Regions from separate parts of the Streptomyces sp. NPDC039423 genome, predicted to be linked through region 1. Evidence: predicted binding sites of a transcription regulator. Region 1 holds the regulator's gene; the other holds the start of a gene.
The links. The regulator HrcA, encoded in region 1, represses chaperone genes, less so after heat shock. The targets are predictions, from matches to a motif close to TTNGCACTCNGNNNNNCNGAGTGCNAA.

Region 1 (11,208 bases):
GGCGTTCCGGTCAGGACCAGCGGCCGGTGCGGCCCAGGAGCAGGGCGGTGGCGGCCGTCCCGGCGGTCGAGGTGCGCAGAACGCTGCGCCCGAGCCGGTAGGGCTTGGCGCCCGCCGCGGCGAACGCCGCCAACTCGTCGGGCGACACGCCTCCTTCGGGGCCCACGACGAGCACGATGTCGCCCGTGGCGGGCAGTTCGGCGGTGGCGAGCGGCTCGGCGCCCTCCTCGTGGAGCACGGCCGCGAAGTCGGCGGCCGCGAGCAGCTCGGCGACCCGCTTGGTGCCGGCCGCGTCCGCGACGTCCGGGAAGCGGAGCCGGCGCGACTGCTTGCCCGCCTCGCGGGCGGTGGCCCGCCACTTGCCGAGCGCCTTCAGCCCGCGGTCGCCCTTCCACTGGGTGATGCACCGGGACGCGGCCCACGGCACGATGGCGTCGACGCCCGTCTCGGTCATCGTCTCCACCGCCAGCTCGCCCCGGTCGCCCTTGGGCAGGGCCTGGACGACGGTGATGCGCGGGGCGGGCTCGGGCTCCGTGCGCACCTCGGTGACCGTGACGTCGAGGCGGTCCTTGCCCTCGACGGCCGCGACGGTGCCGTACGCGCCCCGGCCGGCGCCGTCCGTGAGGACGATCTCCTCTCCGACCCGCAGCCGCCGCACGGACACGGCGTGCCGGCCCTCGGACCCGTCGAGCGTGACGGTCCCGCCGGTGACCCGGTCCACCAGGAAGACGGGGGCGGTCATGACGCCACGCTCCGCAGGGCGAGGGAGGCCGCGGCGGCGTCCAGTTCGGCGGCCAGGACCTCCACCAGGCGGGCGGCGGGCAGCTCGCGTGCCATCCGGTGCCCCTGCCCGGCCCACAGGGCCATGCCCTGGGGGTCGCCCGCCTTGGCGGCCGCCTTGCGCAGCCCGCTCGTCAGGTGGTGCACCTCGGGGTAGGCGGCGGGGGCGTACGGGCCGTGCTCGTGCATGAACCGGTTGGCCAGGCCGCGGGCGGGGCGCCCCGAGAAGGCCCGGGTCAGCTCGGTGCGGGTGAACAGCGGGTTCGTCATGGCCTGCTTGTGCAGGGGGTGGGCGCCCGACTCGGGGCACACCAGGAACGCGGTGCCGAGCTGGGCGGCCTCGGCGCCCGCCGCCAGGACGGCGGCGATCTGGCTGCCGCGCATCAGGCCGCCCGCGGCGACCACCGGAAGCGGCACGGCCTCCTTGACCTGCGCGACCAGCGACAGCAGTCCCGTTCCCGCCCCGCCGGTCTCCGGGTCGTCGCGGTGCGTGCCCTGGTGGCCGCCCGCCTCGACGCCCTGGACGCACACGGCGTCGGCGCCCGCCTCCCGCGCGGCCTGGGCCTCCTCCGGGGACGTGACCGTCACGACGGTGAGCGTCCCGGCCCGGGCGAACGCGGCGACCGTCTCGCGGGTGGGGCACCCGAAGGTGAACGACACCACCGGGACCGGGTCCTCCAGCAGGATGGCCAGCTTGGCCTCGTACCCGTCGTCCCGGCCCGCGTCGGGGTCCCCGAGCGGCGTGTCGTACCAGGTGGCCTCACCGGCGAGCTGGTGGCGGTAGACGTCCACGGCGGCGGGGTCGGCCTGCCCGGGCTGCGGCATGAACAGGTTCACGCCGAAGGGGCGGGGGGTGAGCCCGCGGAGTTGCTTGATCTCCTGGTACATGCCGTCGGCGGTCTTGTACCCGGCGGCCAGGAACCCCAGGCCGCCCGCCCCGGACACGGCCGCGGCGAGCTCCGGACCGGAGGCGCCGCCCGCCATGGGGGCCTGCACGATCGGGTACCGGCAGAGACCGGTCAGTGCGGAGGACATGCACGCATGGTGTCACGCCCCCGCACCCGTACCGAACCCACCGGGCTCACCGCCCGTTGAACGCGTCCTTGAGCCGGGAGAACAGGCCCTGCTGGCCCGGCTGGAACTGCCCCGTCGGCCGCTCCTCGCCCCGCAGCTTCGCCAGCTCGCGCAGCAGCCGTTCCTGCTCGGGGTCGAGCTTCGACGGCGTCTGGACCTCGACGTGCACGATGAGGTCACCGCGTCCGCCGCCGCGCAGATGGGTCACTCCGCGCCCGTGCAGCGGGATGGACTGGCCCGACTGCGTCCCGGGGCGGACGTCGACCTCCTCCAGCCCGTCCAGCGTCTCCAGCGGGCACTTCGTGCCCAGCGCGGCCGCCGTCATCGGAATGGTCACCGTGCAGTGCAGGTCGTCGCCCCGCCGCTGGAAGACCGCGTGCGGCAGCTCGTGGATCTCGACGTACAGGTCACCGGCCGGACCACCGCCCGGGCCGACCTCGCCCTCGCCGGCGAGCTGGATACGGGTGCCGTTGTCCACACCGGCCGGGATCTTGACCGTGAGCGTACGGCGGGACCGGACCCGGCCGTCGCCCGCGCACTCGGGGCACGGGGTGGGGACCACCGTGCCGAAGCCCTGGCACTGGGGGCAGGGGCGGGAGGTCATGACCTGGCCCAGGAAGGACCGGGTGACCTGCGAGACCTCGCCACGGCCGCGGCACATGTCGCACGTCTGCGCCGAGGTGCCGGGCGCGGCGCCCTCACCGGAGCAGGTGGTGCAGACGACGGCCGTGTCGACCTGGATGTCCTTGGTCGTGCCGAAGGCCGCCTCGTTGAGGTCGATCTCCAGGCGGATCATCGCGTCCTGGCCGCGCCGGGTGCGCGACCGGGGGCCGCGCTGGGACGCCGTACCGAAGAAGGCGTCCATGATGTCGGAGAAGTTTCCGAAGCCGCCCGCGCCGAAGCCGCCCGCGCCCGCGCCGCCCGAGGAGGACAGCGGGTCGCCGCCGAGGTCGTAGACCTGCTTCTTCTGCGGGTCCGACAGCACCTCGTAGGCGGCGTTGATCTCCTTGAAGCGCTCCTGCGTCTTCGGATCGGGATTGACGTCCGGGTGCAGCTCGCGGGCGAGCCTGCGGAACGCCTTCTTGATCTCGTCCTGGGACGCGTCGCGGCGTACGCCGAGTACGGCGTAGTAGTCCGTGGCCACTTACGACTCCGCCAGGATCTGTCCGACGTAACGTGCCACTGCGCGTACCGCTCCCATCGTTCCGGGGTAGTCCATGCGGGTCGGTCCGACCACGCCGAGTTTGGCGACTGCCTCGTCGCCCGAACCGTAGCCGACCGCGACGACGGACGTGGAGTTGAGGCCCTCGTGGGCGTTCTCGTGCCCGATACGTACGGTCATGGCCGAGTCCTTGGCCTCGCCGAGCAGCTTGAGGAGCACCACCTGCTCCTCCAGCGCCTCCAGCACCGGCCGGATGGTCAGGGGGAAGTCGTGCCCGAAGCGGGTGAGATTGGCGGTGCCGCCGATCATCAGCCGTTCCTCGGTCTCCTCCACCAGGGTCTCCAGCAGGGTGGCCAGCACCGTGGAGACGGTCCCCCGGTCCTCCGCCTCGAAGGACTCGGGGAGGTCCTGCACCAACTGCGGCACGTCCGTGAAGCGCCGCCCGACGACGCGGCTGTTGAGCCGCGCCCGCAGGTCCGCCACGGACGTCTCGCCGAACGGCGCGGGGCAGTCGACCATGCGCTGCTCGACCCGCCCCGTGTCGGTGATCAGGACCAGCATCAGCCGGGCCGGTGCCAGCGACAGCAGCTCCACGTGACGCACGGTGGAGCGCGTCAGCGACGGGTACTGGACCACGGCGACCTGCCGGGTGAGCTGCGCGAGCAGCCGCACCGTACGGCCGACGACGTCGTCGAGGTCCACGGCGCCGTCCAGGAAGTTCTGGATGGCGCGCCGCTCCGGCGACGACAGCGGCTTGACGCCGGCGAGCCTGTCGACGAAGAGGCGGTACCCCTTGTCGGTGGGGATGCGGCCCGCGCTGGTGTGGGGCTGGGCGATGAAGCCCTCCTCCTCCAGCACCGCCATGTCGTTGCGCACGGTGGCGGGCGAGACGCCGAGGTTGTGGCGCTCCGTGAGCGCCTTGGAGCCGACGGGCTCCTCGGTGCCGACGTAGTCCTGGACGATGGCGCGCAGTACCTCGAGTCTGCGTTCGCTGAGCATCGCGCGCACCTCCAGCTGGCCGTTGTTCCGTCTGCTGCGCTGGCACTCGCCCTGCCCGAGTGCCAACCATCCCCCGGCAAGTGTACGGCGCCGGGGTACGCCCCTAGCAAGGGCGGCCGACCACGCTACCGCGCGACGGCGCTGGTGGATGCCGATAGCGTCGCGGTATGGACGTCAGTTGGGAAGACTTCGGGTGGGAGCGTCTCGCCGACGGCGTGGGCCGCAAGAGGCTGCCCGTGTGGGACGCCACCACGGCGTTGGTGGTCGGCGAGGAGGGCGCCCTGCTCTTCGACACGGGCGCGACGCTCCGTGAGGGCGCCGCGATCCGTGCCCAGGCGCAGGCGCTGATGGGCGGCCGGAGAGTGACGCACATCGCACTGAGCCATCCGCATTTCGATCATGTGCTCGGCACGGCGGCGTTCTCGGGGGCGGAGGTGTACGGCGCGGTCGGCGTCGACACCGTGCTGATCCGGGACCGGGACGGGCTGCGCTCCGACGCCGTGCGGCACGGGGTCGGCGCCACGGACGCCCTGGAGGCGGCGGACGTCCTGGTGGCCCCGCACCACCTGGTGTCCGGCGAGTGGACCCTGGAGCTGGGCGGGCGCCAGGTGCTGCTGGCCAACGTGGGCCCCGGGCACAGCGGCCACGACCTGGCGGTGCTCGTGCCCGGCTCCAGGGACGTCGTCCTGTGCGGGGACCTGGTGGAGGAGTCCGGCGACCCGCAGGCGGGCCCGGACGCCATCCCGTCGCGCTGGCCGGCCGCCCTGGACCGGCTGCTGGAGCTGGGCGGCGGGGACGCGCTGTACGTGCCGGGGCACGGGGCGGTCGTCGACGCCGCGTTCGTACGCGCCCAACGCGATGAGCTGGCCCGCCGGTTCGGGGTGTCGTAGCGTCTGGCGAATGCGCGCTTACGACCCTGACCTGACGCCCTCCTGGAAGCGTCCGGCCCCGGTGCCGGAGGTACCCGCCGAGCCGGACCTGGTGGTCGAGGAGGTGAGCACCGGGTTCTGCGGGGCGGTGATCGGCTGCGAGGCGGGCACGGTGACCCTGGAGGACCGGTTCGGCAAGCACCGGGTGTTCCCGATGGCGCCGCGCGGCTTCCTCCTGGAGGGCCGCCCGGTGACGCTGGTGCGCCCGGCCGCCGCCCCGGCGCGCCCGTCGCGCACCGCCTCGGGCTCGATCGCCGTGCCGGGCGCACGCGCGCGTGTCGCCCGGGCGGGGCGCATCTACGTGGAGGGCCGGCACGACGCCGAGCTGGTGGAGCGGGTGTGGGGCGACGACCTGCGCGTCGAGGGCGTGGTCGTGGAGTACCTGGAGGGCGTGGACGACCTGCCCGCCATCGTGCGGGACTTCGGCCCGGGCCCCGACGCCCGCCTCGGGGTCCTGGTGGACCACCTGGTCCCCGGGTCCAAGGAGTCCCGTATCGCGGCCTCGGTGACGGACGCCCACACGCTGGTCGTGGGGCACCCGTACATCGACGTGTGGGAGGCGGTGAAGCCCTCGTCGGTGGGCATCCGGGCGTGGCCGTCCGTGCCGCGCGGCCAGGACTGGAAGACCGGGGTGTGCCGGGCGCTCGGCTGGCCCGAGAACACGGGCGCGGCCTGGCAGCACATCCTGTCCCGGGTACGGACCTACAAGGACCTGGAGCCGGAGCTGCTGGGCGCGGTGGAACGACTGATCGACCACGTGACGGTCGGCGACGCCGAGCACGTGTGACGGCACGGGGCCGTCGGCAGGCCCCTGGCGCGGGGTCCCTCTCGACGGAGGGCCCGTGTCAGTCGACCAGGTCCCGCACCACGGCGTCGGCGAGCAGCCGTCCCCGGAGCGTCAGCACGGCCCGCCCCTCGGCGTAAGGACCGGTGTCCAGGAGCCCGTCCCTTACCGCGCGCTCGGCGGCGGCCAGGCCCGCCGGCCGGAGCAGCGACAGCTCGCAGCCCTCCCGCAGCCGCAGCTCCAGCAGCACCCGCTCCACCCGCCGGTCCTCCTCCGACAGCACCTCGCGCCCCGCGCCCGGTGAACGCCCCTCCGCCAGCGCGGCGGCGTACGCGCCGGGGTGCTTCACGTTCCACCACCGCACGCCCCCGACGTGGCTGTGCGCCCCGGGGCCGGCGCCCCACCAGTCGGCGCCGCGCCAGTACAGCTCGTTGTGCAGGCACCGCCCCGCGTCCGAGGTGGCCCAGTTGGAGACCTCGTACCACTGGAAGCCCGCCCCGGACAGCACCTCCTCGGCGATCAGGTACCGGTCGGCGTGGACGTCGTCGTCCGTCATCGGCACCTCACCGCGCCGGATGCGCCTCGCGAGCCCGGTGCCCTCCTCGACGATCAGGGCGTACGCGCTGACGTGGTCGGGCCCCGCCCCGATCGCCGCGTCGAGCGAGGCGCGCCAGTCGTCGTCGCTCTCGCCGGGCGTGCCGTAGATCAGGTCGAGGTTGACGTGCTCGAAACCCGCCGCCCGCGCCTCCGCGACGCACGCCTCCGGCCGCCCGGGGGTGTGCGTGCGGTCGAGGACCCTCAGGACGTGCTGACGGGCGCTCTGCATGCCGAAGGAGATCCGGTTGAAGCCGCCCTCGCGCAGCTCGGCGAGGTACGCGGGGTCCACGGACTCCGGGTTCGCCTCGGTGGTGATCTCGGCGTCGTCCGCGAGCCCGAACTCGTCCCGGACGGCCCCCAGCATCGCCACGAGGTCGGCGGCGGCGAGCAGCGTGGGCGTGCCGCCCCCGACGAACACGGTCCGCACCGGGCGGGGGTCGTCGCCCAGGACCTTGCGGGCGAGCCGCACCTCGTCCGTCAGCGTCGCGGCGTAGTTGTCGCGGGAGGCGAGCACTCCGCCGGAGCCGCGCAGCTCGGTGGCGGTGTAGGTGTTGAAGTCGCAGTAGCCGCAGCGGGTCGCGCAGTACGGCACGTGCAGATAGAACCCGAGCGGCCGCTCACCGGCCCCGAGCAGGGCGGACGCGGGCAGCGCGCCGTCCTCGGGCATGGGCTCACCATCGGGCAGTACGGAAGGCATACCGCCCATTGTCCGTCACCGCGGGCGCTGCCTGGCCTGGAGCACCAACAGCGCGAGGTCGTCCCGTACCGGCGTCTCGCCGAAGGCGTGGACCGCGCGCTTGATCCTTTCCGCGACCTCGTGGGCCGGCAGCCCCGCGCAGCCGGCCAGGGCCTCGGCCAGGCCGTCCCCGTCGTCGAACATCCGGCCCGTGCGGGAGCGGCGCTCTGTGACGCCGTCCGTGACGCACAGCAGGGTGTCGCCGGGCGCCAGGTGGAAGGTGTGGCTCTGGTAGGCGACGTCGTCGACGACGCCCAGCAGCACCTGGGGCGCGGCGGCGGGCGTCACGGTGCCGTCCGGACGCAGCAGCAGCGGCAGCGGGTGGCCGGCGGAGGCGAGCGTGCAGCGGGCCCCGCCGCCGTCCTCGGGGGCGAGAGGGACGAGGTCGCCGTACAGGAGCGACAGGAACCGGGACTGCGGCTGGGCCGGGGGCGGTGGCGCGCCGGGCGGGTCACCGGCCGCGGCGACCATGGAGGCGGCGGCCTCGGCGGCCTCGGTGGCGTCGTCCAGGAGCAGCCGGTTCAGCCGGTCCAGGACGTGGCCGACCTCGTGGTCCTCGCGGGCGAGGAGCCGCAGCCAGGGGCGGGCCAGGCCGGTGACGACGGCGGCCTCGGGGCCGCTGCCCTGGACGTCGCCGAGCATGAAGCACCAGCGCCGGGCGCCGGGGCCGGCCTGGAACACGTCGTAGAAGTCGCCGCCCGCGAGCCCGTCGTCGCTCGGCTCGTACACGACGCAACTGTCGACGCCCGGGATGTGGGCCACCTGGCTGGGCAGCAGCCCGCGCTGGAGGATGCGGCTGATGGTGACCTGGCGCGTGTAGCGGCGGGCCGCGCCGATGGCGAGGGCGACGCGGCGGGCGAAGTCCTCGACCAGGGCGGAGACGGCGTCGGGGATACCGGCCCGCCCGCGCCGCCCGAGCAGCAGCGTGCCGAGCCCGTGACCTCCTACGACGAGCCGGTACGCGACCGCGGTGCCCCCGGCCGCCGCCCCGGCCGCCGGGGACGGCCCGTCGGCCCGGCCGGCGGCGGTGTCGTCGAGGCCGTCGCGCGTGACGTCGTCAGGGATGTCGTCGCGGCCGTCGTCCGTGGCGGCCCCGTGCGTGGCGTGGTCCGCGGCGGCGTCGTGCGTGTGGTCCGCGGCGGCGTCGTGCGTGTGGTCCGCGGCGGCGTCGGCGCGGCCGTCCCCGGGGCGGCCGTCCGGGCCGGGGGTGCCGTCCGCCGGGGCGGGGCGTGGCGCGTGCCGGCCGGCCGCGGCGCCGGCGCCGGCCCCGGCCGCGGCGCCGGCCGGGGCCGTCGGCCAGGGGATGGTGACGGGGCCCGTGCGGGGCGGGTCCGGCATGCGCGGCGGTTCCTTCTCCAGGACCGACCGCAGCGTCTCCAGGGCCGACTCGTCGGCGTGCCACACCCGGGCGAGCCGGGGCCCGCCGCCCCGCGTGCCGTCGTCCTCCAGCCAGAAGGCGCACCAGTCGGCCAGGCGCGGCACCAGGAGCTGGCCGGCGAGCGCGGCGACCAGGTCCTCGTCGAGCTGGCCCGCGAGCAGGTCGGACGCCTCGGCCAGGAACGACAGCGCCCCCCGGCCGGCCCACTCGTGGTCGTCGCGCACCACCCTGCGCGGCGCCGGGGCGAGGATCTCGGCGGCGCGCAGCCCGCGCCGGATCGCCGGCTCGCCGCCGGGCACGGGGCAGGCGTCCCAGCCGTCCAGGGGCAGCCGGCCCCAGACGGTCTTGAGGCCGGGGCGGTAGGTGATGCCCCAGCACTCCGCGAGCGCGGCGACCAGCCGCAGCCCGCGGCCGTACTCGTCGAGCCCGTCGTCGTCCTCGTCGAGCTGGTGGTCGTGGCGGACGGCCCGGGTGGGGTGGTGGTCGGAGACCTCCAGGACGAGGGCGGCGGGCCGGCCCTCGGCGGGGTCCTCCAGCCGGATCAGCAGCTCGACGGTGGTGCCGGCGTGGACGACCGCGTTGGTCACCAGCTCGCCGGCGACCAGGACGGCGTCGTCGGCGACCCGCTCGGTGATCGTCGCGGCGGCGGGCACCGCCAGGCCGGTCCAGTCGGCGAGCGCGGCGCGCACGAAGCGGCGGGCCGCGGACGGCGCGAGGGGGTTGCCCGGCAGGCTGGTGCGGGTGACGGACTGGCCCGGCGGCGGGTGGTGGGGCGGCAGCGGCAGCTCACCGGTGATCGCGCGCTGTGTCGGAAAGGACCCCACGTGCGGCTCCTCGTCGGCTCCTGGTTCTGCTCGTGGTCGGACACCGACAGGGTGACAGATCGAGCACGCACATAAGCACCGAGTCATCGAACTCGCCGACGCGAACGGGGCCGCGCGTTCCTCGCGCGGCCCCGCCTCGTCCCGGTCCCGCCCCCGTCGCCCCGGGAGCGGGAGGCTCAGACCTCCTTGGTCCCGGCGTACATCTCGTCGATCAGGTGCTTGTACTCGCGCTCCACCACCGGGCGCTTGAGCTTCAGGCTGGGCGTCAGCTCGCCGTGCTCGATGTCGAGGTCACGGGGCAGGAGGCGGAAGCGCTTGATGGTCTGCCAGCGCTGGAGCCCCTCGTTGAGCCGGTCCACGTAGCCCTGGACGAGCCGCTCCACCTCGGCGGTGGCGACGACCTCCGCGTAGGGCTTGCCGCCCAGTCCGTGCTCCTCCGCCCAGCCGAGGATCGCGGGCTCGTCGAGGGCGATGAGCGCCGTGCAGTAGTTCCGGTCGGCGCCGTGGACCAGGATGTTGGAGACGTACGGGCAGACCGCCTTGAACTGTCCCTCGACCTCGGCGGGCGCGATGTACTTGCCGCCGGACGTCTTGATCAGGTCCTTCTTGCGGTCGGTGATCCGGAGGTAGCCGTCGACGGACAGTTCGCCGATGTCGCCGGTGTGGAACCAGCCGTCCGACTCCAGGACCTCGGCCGTCTTCTCCGGCAGCCCGTGGTAGCCCTCCATGATGCCGGGGCCGCGCAGCAGGATCTCGCCATCGTCCGCGATCCGCACCTCGGTGCCGGGCAGCGGCTTGCCGACGGTGCCGGTGCGGTAGGCCTCGCCCGGGTTGACGAAGGACGCGGCGCTGGACTCGGTGAGTCCGTAGCCCTCCAGGATGTGGATACCGGCGCCGGAGAAGAAGAAGCCGATCTCGGGCGAGAGGGCGGCGGAGCCGGATACGGCGGCGCGCAGCCGGCCGCCGAAGGCCTCGCGGAGCTTGGAGTAGACGAGGGCGTCGGCGACCTTGTGCTTGGCGCCGAGCCCGAAGGGGACGGTCGCCCGGCCGGTGCGGCGGAAGTTGTCCTGGCTGGTCCGGGCGTACTCGCGGGCGACCTCGGCGGCCCACTTGAAGATCTTGTACTTGGCGCCGCCGCCGGCCCGCGCCTTGGCCGCCACGCCGTTGTAGACCTTCTCGAAGATGCGGGGCACGGCGGCCATGTACGTCGGCTGGACGACCGGCAGGTTCTCGATGATCTTGTCGACGCGCCCGTCGACCGCGGTGACGTGCCCGACCTCGATCTGGCCGGAGGTCAGCACCTTGCCGAAGACATGCGCCAGGGGCAGCCAGAGGTACTGGACGTCCTCCCCGGTGACCAGGCCGGTCGCGGCGATGGCCTTGGCCATGTACGACCAGTTGTCGTGCGGCAGCCGTACGCCCTTGGGGCGGCCGGTGGTGCCGGAGGTGTAGATGAGGGTGGCGAGCTGGTCGGCGGTGATGGCGGAGACCCGGTCCCTGACGGCCTCGGGGTTCTTCTCCAGGTGGGCGCGGCCGCGCTCCTCGAGCTCGGCGAGGGAGACCACCCAGCCCTCCGGGTCGCCGGCGTCCGCCTCGGCGGCGGCCGGGTCGATGACCACGACGTGGGCGAGGTTCGGCAGGTCGGCACGGCGCTCGCGCGCCTTGGCGAGCTGGGCGGCGTCCTCGGCGATCAGGACGCGGCTCCCGGAGTCGGCGAGGATGTAAGCGGACTCCTCGGCGTTGGTCTGGGGGTAGATCGTGGTGGTCGCGGCTCCGGCGCACATCACGCCGAGGTCGGCGAGGATCCACTCGACGCGGGTGGCGGAGGCGAGGGCGACGCACTCCTCGGGCCGTACGCCGAGGTCGACGAGACCGGCGGCGATGGCGTAGACGCGCTCCGCGGCCTGTCCCCAGCTCAGGGACCTCCAGTCGTCGGGGCCCTGGC
Region 2 (11,208 bases), on a different contig from region 1:
GTCACCTGTGCGGTTGACGCCCCCGGACATCCGCCCGAGCGCTTGTTCTTTCAACCGCCTCCGCACTCTCAACGACGGTCACTCGAAAGAGTTACGGGTCCGCCCTCCCCCTTCGGCACTCTACGTGAGGGAGCGCGTACGGAGGAGAGCGACGCAGGTCACCGTGGGTTCACCCAGAGCTATGCCCCATTTAGCGGCTTTTCCTTCACTTTGTTGGTGTCTGTGGCTAGATTCGCAATGAGTCATATTTACATCTACTAAGACAGTAGTTGTACGGTCGTGGCTGTATCAGCCCACTCACCCGCTCAGTACCGGAACCAAGGGGACATGCGCTATGGCAGATTTCTCCCGCCTTCCCGGACCCAACGCCGACCTGTGGGACTGGCAGCTCCTCGCGGCCTGCCGGGGGGTCGACAGTTCGCTCTTCTTCCACCCCGAGGGGGAGCGCGGCGCGGCGCGGAGTGCGCGCGAGAACTCGGCGAAAGAGGTCTGCATGCGGTGCCCGGTCCGCGCGGAGTGCGCGGCCCACGCGCTGGCCGTGCGGGAGCCCTACGGCGTATGGGGCGGCCTCACCGAGGACGAGCGCGAGGAACTCATGGGACGAGCCCGCAACCGTCTCGTCACGACATCGCCGGGAAGCCCGGCACGCGCCTGAAGGAACGTTTCTGCATTTACCGGACACGGGCGGCGGGGCGCCCCCCGCACGGCACCGCGGGGCGGCCGCCCCGGGCCCCCCTCCGGTACGGGCCCGGGCCCGGTGCCTCAGACGAGGGCGGCCGCGCGGGTGAGCCGGTCGAGGGTGGCCGCGACGGCGGGGACCTTGGCGAGGTCCGGGAGGGTGAGGGCGACGATCTCCCGCTCGACGGGCGGTTCCACCGCGACCGTCCGGGCACCCCGGGGGCGGACCGAGCGGAGGGCCAGCTCGGGCAGGACCGCGACCCCGAGGCCCGCGCCGACCAGGCCGATTACCGCCGGGTAGTCGTCCGTCGCGAAGTCGATGCGCGGGGTGAAACCGGCGCCCTCGCACACCTCGACGAGCTGGCGGCGGCATCGCGGGCAGCCCGCGATCCACGACTCCTCGGCCAGCTCCCCGATCGCCACGGCCTCCGCGTCGGCCAGCCGGTGCCCCTCCGGGACGAGGCCGACCAGGCGGTCGGCGAGGAGCGGGCGGACGACCAGGTCGTCCCACTCCGAGACGGCCGGGCGGTAGCGGAAGGCGAGCGCCACGTCGCAGTCGCCGTCGCGGAGCATCTCGACCGACCGGGGCGGCTCGGCCTCGACCAGGGACACCTGGGTGCCGGGATGGGCGGCGCGGAGCTCGGCGAGGGCGGTGGGGACCAGGGTCGAGCTGCCGCTGGAGAACGAGACCAGCCGGACACGCCCGGCGCGCAGCCCCGCGATGGCGGCGATCTCCTCCTCGGCCGCGGTCAGGCCCGCCAGGATGCCGGAGGCGTGGCGGACGAGCGCCTCGCCGGCCTGGGTGAGGCGCATCTCCCGGCCCGTACGGACCAGCAGGGGGGTGCCCGCCGAGGACTCGAGCGCCTTCATCTGCTGGCTGACGGCGGGCTGGGTGCACCCCAGTTCGCGCGCGGCCGCGGAGAAGGAGCCGGTGCCGGCGACGGCGCGGAGGACGCGCAGGTGTCGAGCTTCGATCACCCCTCGAATATAAGCCTTGCTTGGGTCGCACGCGAAATATCCGCTGGCCGCTTTGAGTAGGCCCGCATTAGCGTGTCGCCATGAGAGTTCTGACCGTCAACGTGGGGCGGCCCAAGGCCGTGGACTACACCGATGCGCCGAGCGGCACCACGGGCATCGACAAGCGGCCGGCCGAGGGTCCGGTACGGGTGGCCGATCCGGGGCCCAAGGGCGCGGGCGCGAGCGGGGTGGCCGGGGACACGGTCTGCGACCTGCGGCACCACGGGGGGACCCACCAGGCGGTGTACGCGTTCGCGCGCGAGGACCTGGACCACTGGCAGGGCGAGTTGGGGCGGCCCCTCGCCAACGGCGCCTTCGGGGAGAACCTCACCACCGAGGGGTTCGACGTGAACGCCGCGCTCATAGGGGAGCGTTGGCGGGTCGGCGGGACGGCGGTCCTGGAGGTGGCGTCCGGCCGGGTGCCGTGCCGGACGTTCGCGAGCTGGCTGGGCGAGAAGGGCTGGGTGCGGCGGTTCACGCTGCGCGCCGCGCCGGGACCGTACCTGCGGGTCGTCGAGCCGGGCGAGATACGGGCGGGGGACCCGATCGAGGTGGTGCACCGGCCGGACCACGACGTGACGGTCGCTCTGGCCTTCCGGGCGTTCACCATCGAGCGGGCGCTGCTGCCGCGCACGCTCGCGGCGGGCGGCGCGCTGGACCCCGAGGTGCGCGAGGCCGCCCTGAAGTACGCCGCGCGGCACGCCTCGTAGCCGGCGGCGCCGGACGCCTACGCCCGGGCGGATCCTGACACTCCGTATATGGCGGGCGGCTTCGTCCACAGCCCCGTGGGACCGGGCGCCCCGGTGTGGCCGCGGGGCACTAACGTGCCGCGTATGACGACTGCACTGATTACGGGCGCGACGGCGGGGATCGGGGCCGCCTTCGCGCGGCGGCTGGCGGCGGACGGCCGCGACGTGGTGCTGGTGGCCCGGGACGTGAAGCGGCTGCGGGAGCAGGCGACCGAGCTGCACGACCGGCATGGGATCGAGGCCGAGGTCCTGGCCGCCGACCTGGCCGAGGAGGACGGCATCGCCGCGGTGGAGGCGAGGCTGTCCGACCGCAAGCGACCGGTGGACCTGCTCATCAACAACGCCGGCTTCGGCAACAAGGGCCGGTTCCTGGAGGTGTCCATGGCCGACGAGCTGAGGATGCTGAAGGTGCACTGCGAGGCGGTGCTGCGGCTGACGTCGGCCGCGACGGCGTCGATGCGGGACCGGGGCCGGGGCGGCGTGGTGAACGTCGCGTCGGTGGCCGCGTTCGTGCCGCGCGGTACGTACGGGGCGTCGAAGGCGTGGGTCGTGCAGTTCACCCAGGGCGCCGCGCGCGACCTGGCGGGCAGCGGGGTGCGGCTGATGGCGCTGTGCCCGGGCTTCGTGCGCACGGAGTTCCACGAGCGGGCCGGGATGGGCACGGACAACATCCCGGGCTGGATGTGGCTCGACGCGGACAAGCTCGTCGCCTCGGCGCTGGCCGATCTGGCCCGGGGCAGGACCCTGTCGGTGCCCGACCCGCGCTACAAGGCCCTGATGGGCGTGGTGAAACTGGCGCCGCGCGGCCTGCTCGGCGGCGTGAGCTCCCGCGCGGGCCGCAAGTACGGGCCGCGGTAGGCCGCCGGCCCGTCGACGCCGCCGCCCCCGGGCGTCCGCCGCGCCCGGCGCCAGGGCGGCGCGGGGAGGGGGAACCGGCGGCGGGGTACTCCCGTGCCGGGGCCGGGTTTCGTTACCGTCTCGCTCCAGCGCCACCGGCCGGCCCCAGGCCGTACGAGAGGAGCACGCCCCCGATGCACCCCGTCCCCGGCGACCGGTCCCCCCGGCGCCCCGCGCTGCTGCTCGCCATGGGCCCCGGCATCGCCGGGCGCCTGCTCACCGACGCCCACCGCGCCCGCCTCACCGCGCTGGCGCGCACCGACCCGCGGCTGGTCGCCCACGACCTGGCCGCCCCCACGCCCCCGGTCGCGGCCGCGCTCGCCGAGGCGGAGGTGCTGTTCACCTGCTGGGGCGCCACGCCGCTCACCGCGGCCGTCCTGGACCGGGCCCCGCGCCTGCGTGCCGTCGTCCACGCCGCCGGGTCGGTCAAGCACCATGTCACCGGGGCCTGCTGGGAACGCGGCATCACGGTCGCCTCGGCGGCCGCGGCCAACACCCTGCCCGTCGCCGAGTACACGCTGGCCGTCATCCTGCTGGCCGGCAAGCGCGTGCTGCGCGCCGCGCGGCGGTACGCGGAGCTGCGCGCCGAGCACGACTGGCTGAGCGAACTCGCCGACAGCGGCAACCACCGCCGGACGGTCGGCATCGTGGGGGCGTCCCGCATCGGCCGCCGGGTGATCGAGCTGCTGCGCCCCTTCGACCTCCAGGTGCTGCTGTACGACCCGTACGTCACGCCCGGCGAGGCCGCCGCGCTCGGTGTCCTCCCGGCCGGTCTGGACGAGCTGTGCGCCCGGGCGGACATCGTGTCCGTGCACGCCCCGCAACTGCCGGCCACCCGCCATATGATCGGCGCTCCGCAGCTCGCCCTGATGCGGGACGGCGCGACGCTCGTCAACACCTCGCGCGGCTCCCTGGTCGACGGGGCCGCCCTGCTCCCGCACCTCACCGCGGGCCGGCTCGACGCCGTCCTCGATGTCACCGACCCCGAGCCGCCGCCCCAGGACTCCCCCCTCTACTCCCTGCCGAACGTGCTGCTCACCCCGCACGTCGCGGGCTCGCTCGGCAACGAGCTGCACCGCATGGCGGACCGGGCGCTGGACGAGCTGGAGCGGTACACGAAGGGGGTGCCGTTCGCCGACCCGGTGCGCCCGTCGGAGCTGGACCGCTCGGCATGACGGCGCGGGGAACACGGGACCCGGTGTCCCGCGGCGAAAACACCGAGGCCCGGTGCCCCCGCGACGGGGGCACCGGGCCTCGGTGACGCTCGGCAGGCGTCAGTGGGAGTGGCCGTGACCGTGGCCGTGGCCCGCGTCCGCCGGCTCCTCTTCCTTCTTCTCGACGACCAGGGTCTCGGTCGTGAGCAGCAGGGAGGCGATGGAGGCGGCGTTCTCCAGGGCCGAGCGGGTGACCTTGACCGGGTCGATGACGCCGGCCTTGATCAGGTCGCCGTACTCGCCGGTGGCGGCGTTGAAGCCCTGGCCCTTGTCGAGCTCGGAGACCTTGGAGGTGATGACGTAGCCCTCGAGGCCCGCGTTCTCGGCGATCCAGCGCAGCGGCTCGACGGCGGCGCGGCGGACGACCGCCACACCGGTGGCCTCGTCGCCCTCCTTGCCGAGGTTGCCGTCCAGCACCTTGACGGCGTGGACCAGCGCGGAGCCACCACCGGAGACGATGCCCTCCTCGACCGCGGCGCGGGTCGCGGAGATCGCGTCCTCCAGACGGTGCTTCTTCTCCTTCAGCTCCACCTCGGTGGCGGCGCCGACCTTGATGACGCACACGCCGCCGGCCAGCTTCGCGAGGCGCTCCTGGAGCTTCTCGCGGTCCCAGTCGGAGTCCGTGGTCTCGATCTCGGCCTTGATCTGGTTGACCCGGCCGAGCACGTCGTCGCTGTTGCCGCCGCCGTCGACGATCGTGGTGTCGTCCTTGGTGACGGTGACGCGGCGGGCGGTGCCGAGCACCTCCAGACCGGCCTGGTCGAGCTTGAGGCCGACCTCCTCGGCGATGACGGTGGCGCCGGTGAGGGCGGCCATGTCGCCGAGCATCGCCTTGCGGCGGTCGCCGAAGCCGGGGGCCTTGACCGCGACGGCGTTGAACGTGCCGCGGATCTTGTTGACGACCAGGGTCGACAGGGCCTCGCCCTCGACGTCCTCGGCGATGATCAGGAGCGGCTTGGAGGAGCCGGCCTGGATGACCTTCTCCAGCAGCGGGAGCAGGTCCGTGATCGCGGAGATCTTGCCCTGGTGGATCAGGATGTACGGGTCGTCGAGGACGGCCTCCATACGCTCCTGGTCGCTGACCATGTACGGGGACAGGTAGCCCTTGTCGAAGGCCATGCCCTCGGTGAAGTCGAGCTCCAGGCCGAAGGTGTTGGACTCCTCGACGGTGATGACACCGTCCTTGCCGACCTTGTCCATGGCCTCGGCGATGAGCTCGCCGACCTGCTGGTCCTGCGCGGAGAGCGCGGCCACCGCGGCGATGTCGGCCTTGTCGTCGATCGGACGGGCCGAAGCGAGCAGCTCGTCGGAGACGGCCTTGACCGCGGCGTCGATGCCCTTCTTCAGGGCGGCCGGGGAGGCACCCGCGGCCACGTTGCGCAGACCCTCGCGGACCAGCGCCTGGGCCAGGACGGTGGCGGTGGTGGTGCCGTCACCCGCGATGTCGTTGGTCTTGGTCGCCACCTCCTTCACCAGCTGGGCGCCGAGGTTCTCGTACGGGTCCTCGACCTCGACCTCGCGGGCGATCGTCACACCGTCGTTGGTGATGGTCGGCGCGCCGAACTTCTTGTCGATGACGACGTTGCGGCCCTTGGGACCGATCGTCACCTTGACCGTGTCGGCAAGCTTGTTGACGCCGCGCTCAAGGGCGCGACGGGCGTCCTCGTCGAACTTCAGGATCTTCGCCATGGGAGCGATTCAGCCCTCTCGGAAACTCTGGTTGACGAACCGCGCCCCTCGCCGCCCGGCAATGTGTCATCAGCGGGGGCCAGGGGCGCGGTTCACAAAAGCATTTCTGCTCGGATGAATTACTTCTCGACGATCGCGAGCACGTCGCGAGCCGAGAGGACGAGGTACTCCTCGCCGCTGTACTTCACCTCGGTGCCGCCGTACTTGCTGTACAGCACGATGTCGCCGGTCTTGACGTCGAGCGGCAGGCGCTCGCCGTTCTCGAAGCGGCCCGGGCCCACGGCCAGGACGACGCCCTCCTGGGGCTTCTCCTTGGCGGTGTCCGGGATGACCAGGCCAGAGGCGGTGGTCTGCTCGGCGTCGAGCGGCTGGACCACGATGCGGTCCTCGAGCGGCTTGATGGCAACCTTGGAGCTGGTGGTCGTCACGATCCGACCTCCCCCTTCGGAGATCTCACGGGGTTAACTGTCTGAGGTGGCGACCAGGTGGATCCGTCGTCGCGGGTGCCGGACCTGCCCGTCGCTGTGTTGGCACTCTCCGGTGGGGAGTGCCAGAGCCGAGACTATGACCGCGATTAGCACTCGGTCAAGCGGAGTGCCAATTCACCGCCCGGTCGTGGCGCCGGACGGCCCTATGGCGGCCGTCCACCGACCCGTCGCCGGCGGTGGGGCCCCGGCCGGGAGCGCCGGGCGACGGGGCCGACACCTGCCGGGCCGCCTTGCGCCCCAGCCGCTCGATCGGGTCGACGGCCGGCGCCACGGACGGGGGCGCGCAGCCGGCCGCGGCGGCGAGGACGAGTCCCACCAGGACCGGTCGCACCAGCGGCGCCCGCCGGACCGCCGGCACCGGCCGGACGGGCGGCGACGGGAGCCCCCGCACCGGCCGGGGCGGGCGGCTCATACGTAGTCCTCCAGCCGGGCCACCGCGTACCCCTTGGCCGTGACGACGTTCATCACCTGCCGGATCATGTCCGCCATGGTGCCGTTCCAATCCCCCCTCCCCCGGAAGTGGGTGAGGATGATGTCGCCGGGGTGCAGGTCCCGGTCCCACTCGCGCCACTCCATGTGGTCGGGGAAGGCCTCGGCCGCCCACAGCGGTACGGCCCGGATGCCGCAGGACCGGGCGGCGCGCAGGGTGTCGGCGTCGTAGTTGCCGTAGGGCGGCCGGAAGAGCGGGGGCCGCTTGCCGTACCGCTTCTCGATGGTGTCCTGCTGCCCGCAGATCTCGCGCTTCTGCTCCGCGTACGACAGGGCCGGCATGTAGCGGTGGTTCAGGGTGTGGTTGTGCAGGGCCACGCCCCGCTCCTGCATCCGCTTGAAGTAGCCGTAGTCCTCCTTGACCAGGTAGTCGCTGAGGAAGGCGCTGTAAGGGATGTCGAGTTCGTCCATCATCCGCAGCAGCTCGGGGTCCTTCTCCGCGCCGTCGTCGATCGTGAGGAACACGATCCGCTCCGTGGTGGGGACGGTGGTGAAGACGGGCGGCAGGGCCGGGTCGCCGACGCCGAAGCCCTTGCGGAAGGTGATGTGCGGCTTGTCGCCGGCCGCCGGGGGCGGGGGCGCGACCAGGGGGGCCGCCCTGAGGCCCCATTTCCTGGCGGCGAGGGTACGGGCCGCCTGGGCGCGCCGGACCCGCTCGACGTAGGCGGTGAGGGCGGAGGAGGCGTCGGGGGGCCGCTGCCCGGCGGCGGGGCCCGCCCGGCCGCCCCCGGCCACGTCCGGGCCCGTCCCGGGCACCATCCCCGGCCCCCCTCCGAAGCCGGTGCCCCCGGGCCCGGTCTCCGCCGTGCAGGCCGAGCCGAGCGCCGCGATCAGCAGCGCGGCGAGCAGCACACGTGCCCGCACACTTACCCTTTGACCTTTTTGTCGTACTAGCTGCATGGCGCCGCATCCTGTCAGCGCACCGCACGGACCACCGGCCGACACCGCCGCCTGGCGCGCACCATCCCCCGGCTGGCCCACAATGGGCCGGGTGACCGATCTCGCCGCCTTCTCCGCGCTCCTCACCGACGAGGGCCAGGCCCTGCTCAGCACCCTGCGCGACCACACGCCCGCCCAGGAACTGGCCGTCGCCTCCCGGCTGCGCCGCGAGCACCCGGCGGCCCTGGTCACCGCCGCGATCGGACAGGCGCGGCTGCGGCAGCGGGCGGTGGCCAAGTTCGGCGAGCGGGACGCCCACCGGATGTACTTCACGCCCGGCGGCGTCGAGCAGTCCACCCGCAAGGCGGTCGCCGAGCACCGCGCCGCCTCCTTCGCCCGCCTCGGCGTGCGCAGCGTCGCCGACCTGTGCGGCGGCATCGGCGGCGACGCGATCGCGCTGGCCCGCGCCGGGATCCGGGTCCTCGCCGTCGACCGCGACCCGCTGACCGCCGAGGCCGCCCGCGCCAACGCCGCCGCGCTGGACCTGGCCGGGCTGATCGAGGTGCGCTGCGCCGACGTCACGGAGGTCGACACCTCCCCGTACGACGCGGTCTTCGTCGACCCGGCGCGGCGCGGCGGCAGGGGCGGGGGCCGGATCTTCGACCCGGAGGCGTACTCGCCGCCCCTCTCCTGGGCCGTCGAGGCGGCCCGGAAGGCCCCGCACGCGGCGCTGAAGATCGCCCCGGGCATCCCGCACGAGACGGTCCCCGCGGAGGCGGCGGCCGAGTGGGTCTCGGACGGCGGTGACGTCAAGGAGGCCGTGCTGTGGTTCGGCACCCGCCCCGGGACGGTCAGCGCGACCCTGCTGCCGGGCGGGCACACCCTCACCGGCCGGGGCCTGCCCGACCCGCCGGTCCGCCCCGTGGGCCGCTACCTGTACGAGCCGGACGGCGCCGTCATCCGGGCGCACCTGGTCGCCGAGGTCGCCGAGGACCTCGGCGGCGGCCTGATCGACCCGACGATCGCCTACGTCACGGCGGACGAGCCGCGCCCCACCCCGTACGCCACCGCCTACGAGATCACCGACGAGCTGCCCTTCAACCTCAAGAAGCTGAAGGCCCTGCTCCGGGAGCGCGAGGTGGGCACCCTCACCGTGAAGAAGCGGGGCTCGGCGGTCGAACCGGAGGAACTGCGCCGCAAGCTCAAGCCGAAGGGGCCGCACGCGGCCACCGTGTTCCTCACCCGCGTGGCCGGGGCGCCGGCCATGCTGGTCGGCCGGCCCGTCTGACCCGCCGGGTCAGGCCGGCAGCCCTAGGTCGTGTCCGCCCGCCCTCCGGGCGGACGCCGATACTTTCCGGACACTCCCCAGGCGCAGCGCCAGGCGGCGGTGCCCGAACGCCTTCACCGCGCCGGTCAGCCCGTGGACCCACAGGACGAGGCCCGCGCCCATGGCGTACGCGACCTCGGCATAGGTCGTGGCGCCGGGTCGGGCCGCGGCCGGGACGGCGAACGAGAGCCACAGGCCGGCCGCGCCCTGCGCGAACGACAGCAGCAGCCACGCCACGCTCAGCCCCGGCGCCCTGAACCGGGCGTCACGCACCGGGGCGGGGTCCAGGGCCGCCCACTCCAGCAGCCGGGCCCGCAGCGCGCGGTCCCGGCGGACGCCCAGCACCACGACGACCACCAGCGGGGCCATGACGGCCAGCCCGAGACAGGCGACACCGGCGGCGAACGTCGCCGTCAGCGGGTCCGACGGTCCGTCGAGCGAGCGGATCGCGGCGCCGACGAGCGCCCACCCCGCCTCCAGGCCGGCCAGGGTGAGCAGGGAGAGCGTCAGCCGCCGGCCGCCCACCATCCGCCGGCCCAGCTCCCGGATCGCCATGGTCCGGTCGGCCAGCAGCGCCTGCCGCCCCGGCCAGGAACGGAGCGGGACGGGCGGCGGGGGCGGGGGGAGAAGCGCACGGTCGGGCATGGTCCGAGGGTAGGGCGTGGCCGTGCCGCGAGCCTCTGCCGGGCCCGGCCTCACGGCGAGGAGCGGATGCCCGTCGTACGCCCCGGGGCAACCGCCCGGGCCCGCGTCGAGCGGCCCCGGGCCGCCGTGGGACGCGGTCCTCAGACGTAGTCCTCGAGCCGGGCGACGGTGAAGCCCTGCTCCTGGATCCGGCGCAGCATGGCGGCCGTCATCGCGGTCATCGTGGTGCCCTTGAGGTCACGCGGCCCGCGGAAGTGGGCCAGGACGATGTCGCCGGGGCGCAGCTTGCGGTCGGCGCGCTGGTACTGCATGTCGGTGATCTGCATGGACTCCCGCCACAGCACGATCGCCTCGACGCCGCACTGCCCGGCGGCGGTCCGGGTGTCCTCGTTCCAGTTGCCGTAGGGCGGCCGGAACAGGCGCGGGGCGGTGCCGTAGGTCCGCTCCAGCTTCTCCTGCTGGCCGCAGATCTCCCGCTTCTGGGCCGCGGCGCCGAGGGTGCGGAGGTCGGGGTGCGTGAGGGTGTGGTTGGCGACGCCGGCCCCGAGGGCGGCCAGCGGCGTGAAGTAGCCGTAGTCCTGGCTGATGGCGGAGTCCGTGAGGAACATGGTGAAGGGCACCTTCAGGTCGCGCATCATCGCGACGAACTCCGGGTCCTTCTCGGCCCCGTCGTCGAAGGTGAGGAAGACGACCTTGTCCTTGGTGGGTATCTCGCTGATGACGGGCACCCCGCCGCCCTTCCGGGACGGCTGCACGGGCTTGACGGCGGGCGGCGCGGGCGGTGCGGCGAAGGGCTTGAGCCCCCACTTCGCGTACGCGGACGCCTCGGCGCGCGCGGCCTCGCCCGCGGCCTTGTCCTGTTCCTTGGGGGGTGCGGCGGCGACGGTGGTCGGCGCGGGCCGGGGGGCCGGGCCGCCCGGCGACGTACAGCCCGCCATGAGCAGGGCGGCGACGGTCAGGACCGCCGCGCCCACGATGTTCTTCCCCACCCTGGAACCCCGTCTTCGTACGCCTGTTCAGTGCGTACTGCTTGACGGAGGATCCGGGGGGCGGGTTGCCTCAGGTCCCGTGCGACTCGAACCGCCAGCGGTGCACCGGGCGGGTGACCAGGCCGGGGTCGGGCTCCGGGAGTTCGG

Region 2: a site for HrcA is predicted at 6,772-6,798, ahead of groES (co-chaperone GroES). Genes of this name have one in related genera too.

The regions. Positions count from the first base shown of each region.
Region 1 is NZ_JBVKAH010000001.1:499,387-510,594, reverse strand. It holds gene ACZ7LK_RS02165 (16S rRNA (uracil(1498)-N(3))-methyltransferase) at 11-742, opposite strand; gene ACZ7LK_RS02160 (nitronate monooxygenase) at 739-1,815, opposite strand; gene dnaJ (molecular chaperone DnaJ) at 1,862-2,998, opposite strand; gene hrcA (heat-inducible transcriptional repressor HrcA) at 2,999-4,015, opposite strand; gene ACZ7LK_RS02145 (MBL fold metallo-hydrolase) at 4,183-4,905, shown strand; gene ACZ7LK_RS02140 (DUF3097 domain-containing protein) at 4,916-5,731, shown strand; gene hemW (radical SAM family heme chaperone HemW) at 5,790-7,022, opposite strand; gene ACZ7LK_RS02130 (SpoIIE family protein phosphatase) at 7,038-9,236, opposite strand; gene ACZ7LK_RS02125 (AMP-dependent synthetase/ligase) at 9,440-11,208, opposite strand, start outside.
Region 2 is NZ_JBVKAH010000002.1:204,100-215,307, reverse strand. It holds gene ACZ7LK_RS07010 (WhiB family transcriptional regulator) at 335-655, shown strand; gene ACZ7LK_RS07005 (LysR family transcriptional regulator) at 763-1,656, opposite strand; gene ACZ7LK_RS07000 (MOSC domain-containing protein) at 1,737-2,405, shown strand; gene ACZ7LK_RS06995 (SDR family NAD(P)-dependent oxidoreductase) at 2,529-3,302, shown strand; gene ACZ7LK_RS06990 (hydroxyacid dehydrogenase) at 3,476-4,516, shown strand; gene groL (chaperonin GroEL) at 4,616-6,244, opposite strand; gene groES (co-chaperone GroES) at 6,364-6,672, opposite strand; gene ACZ7LK_RS06975 (hypothetical protein) at 6,830-7,144, opposite strand; gene ACZ7LK_RS06970 (polysaccharide deacetylase family protein) at 7,141-8,121, opposite strand; gene ACZ7LK_RS06965 (THUMP-like domain-containing protein) at 8,204-9,388, shown strand; gene ACZ7LK_RS06960 (hypothetical protein) at 9,398-10,072, opposite strand; gene ACZ7LK_RS06955 (polysaccharide deacetylase family protein) at 10,213-11,061, opposite strand; gene ACZ7LK_RS06950 (hypothetical protein) at 11,132-11,208, opposite strand, start outside.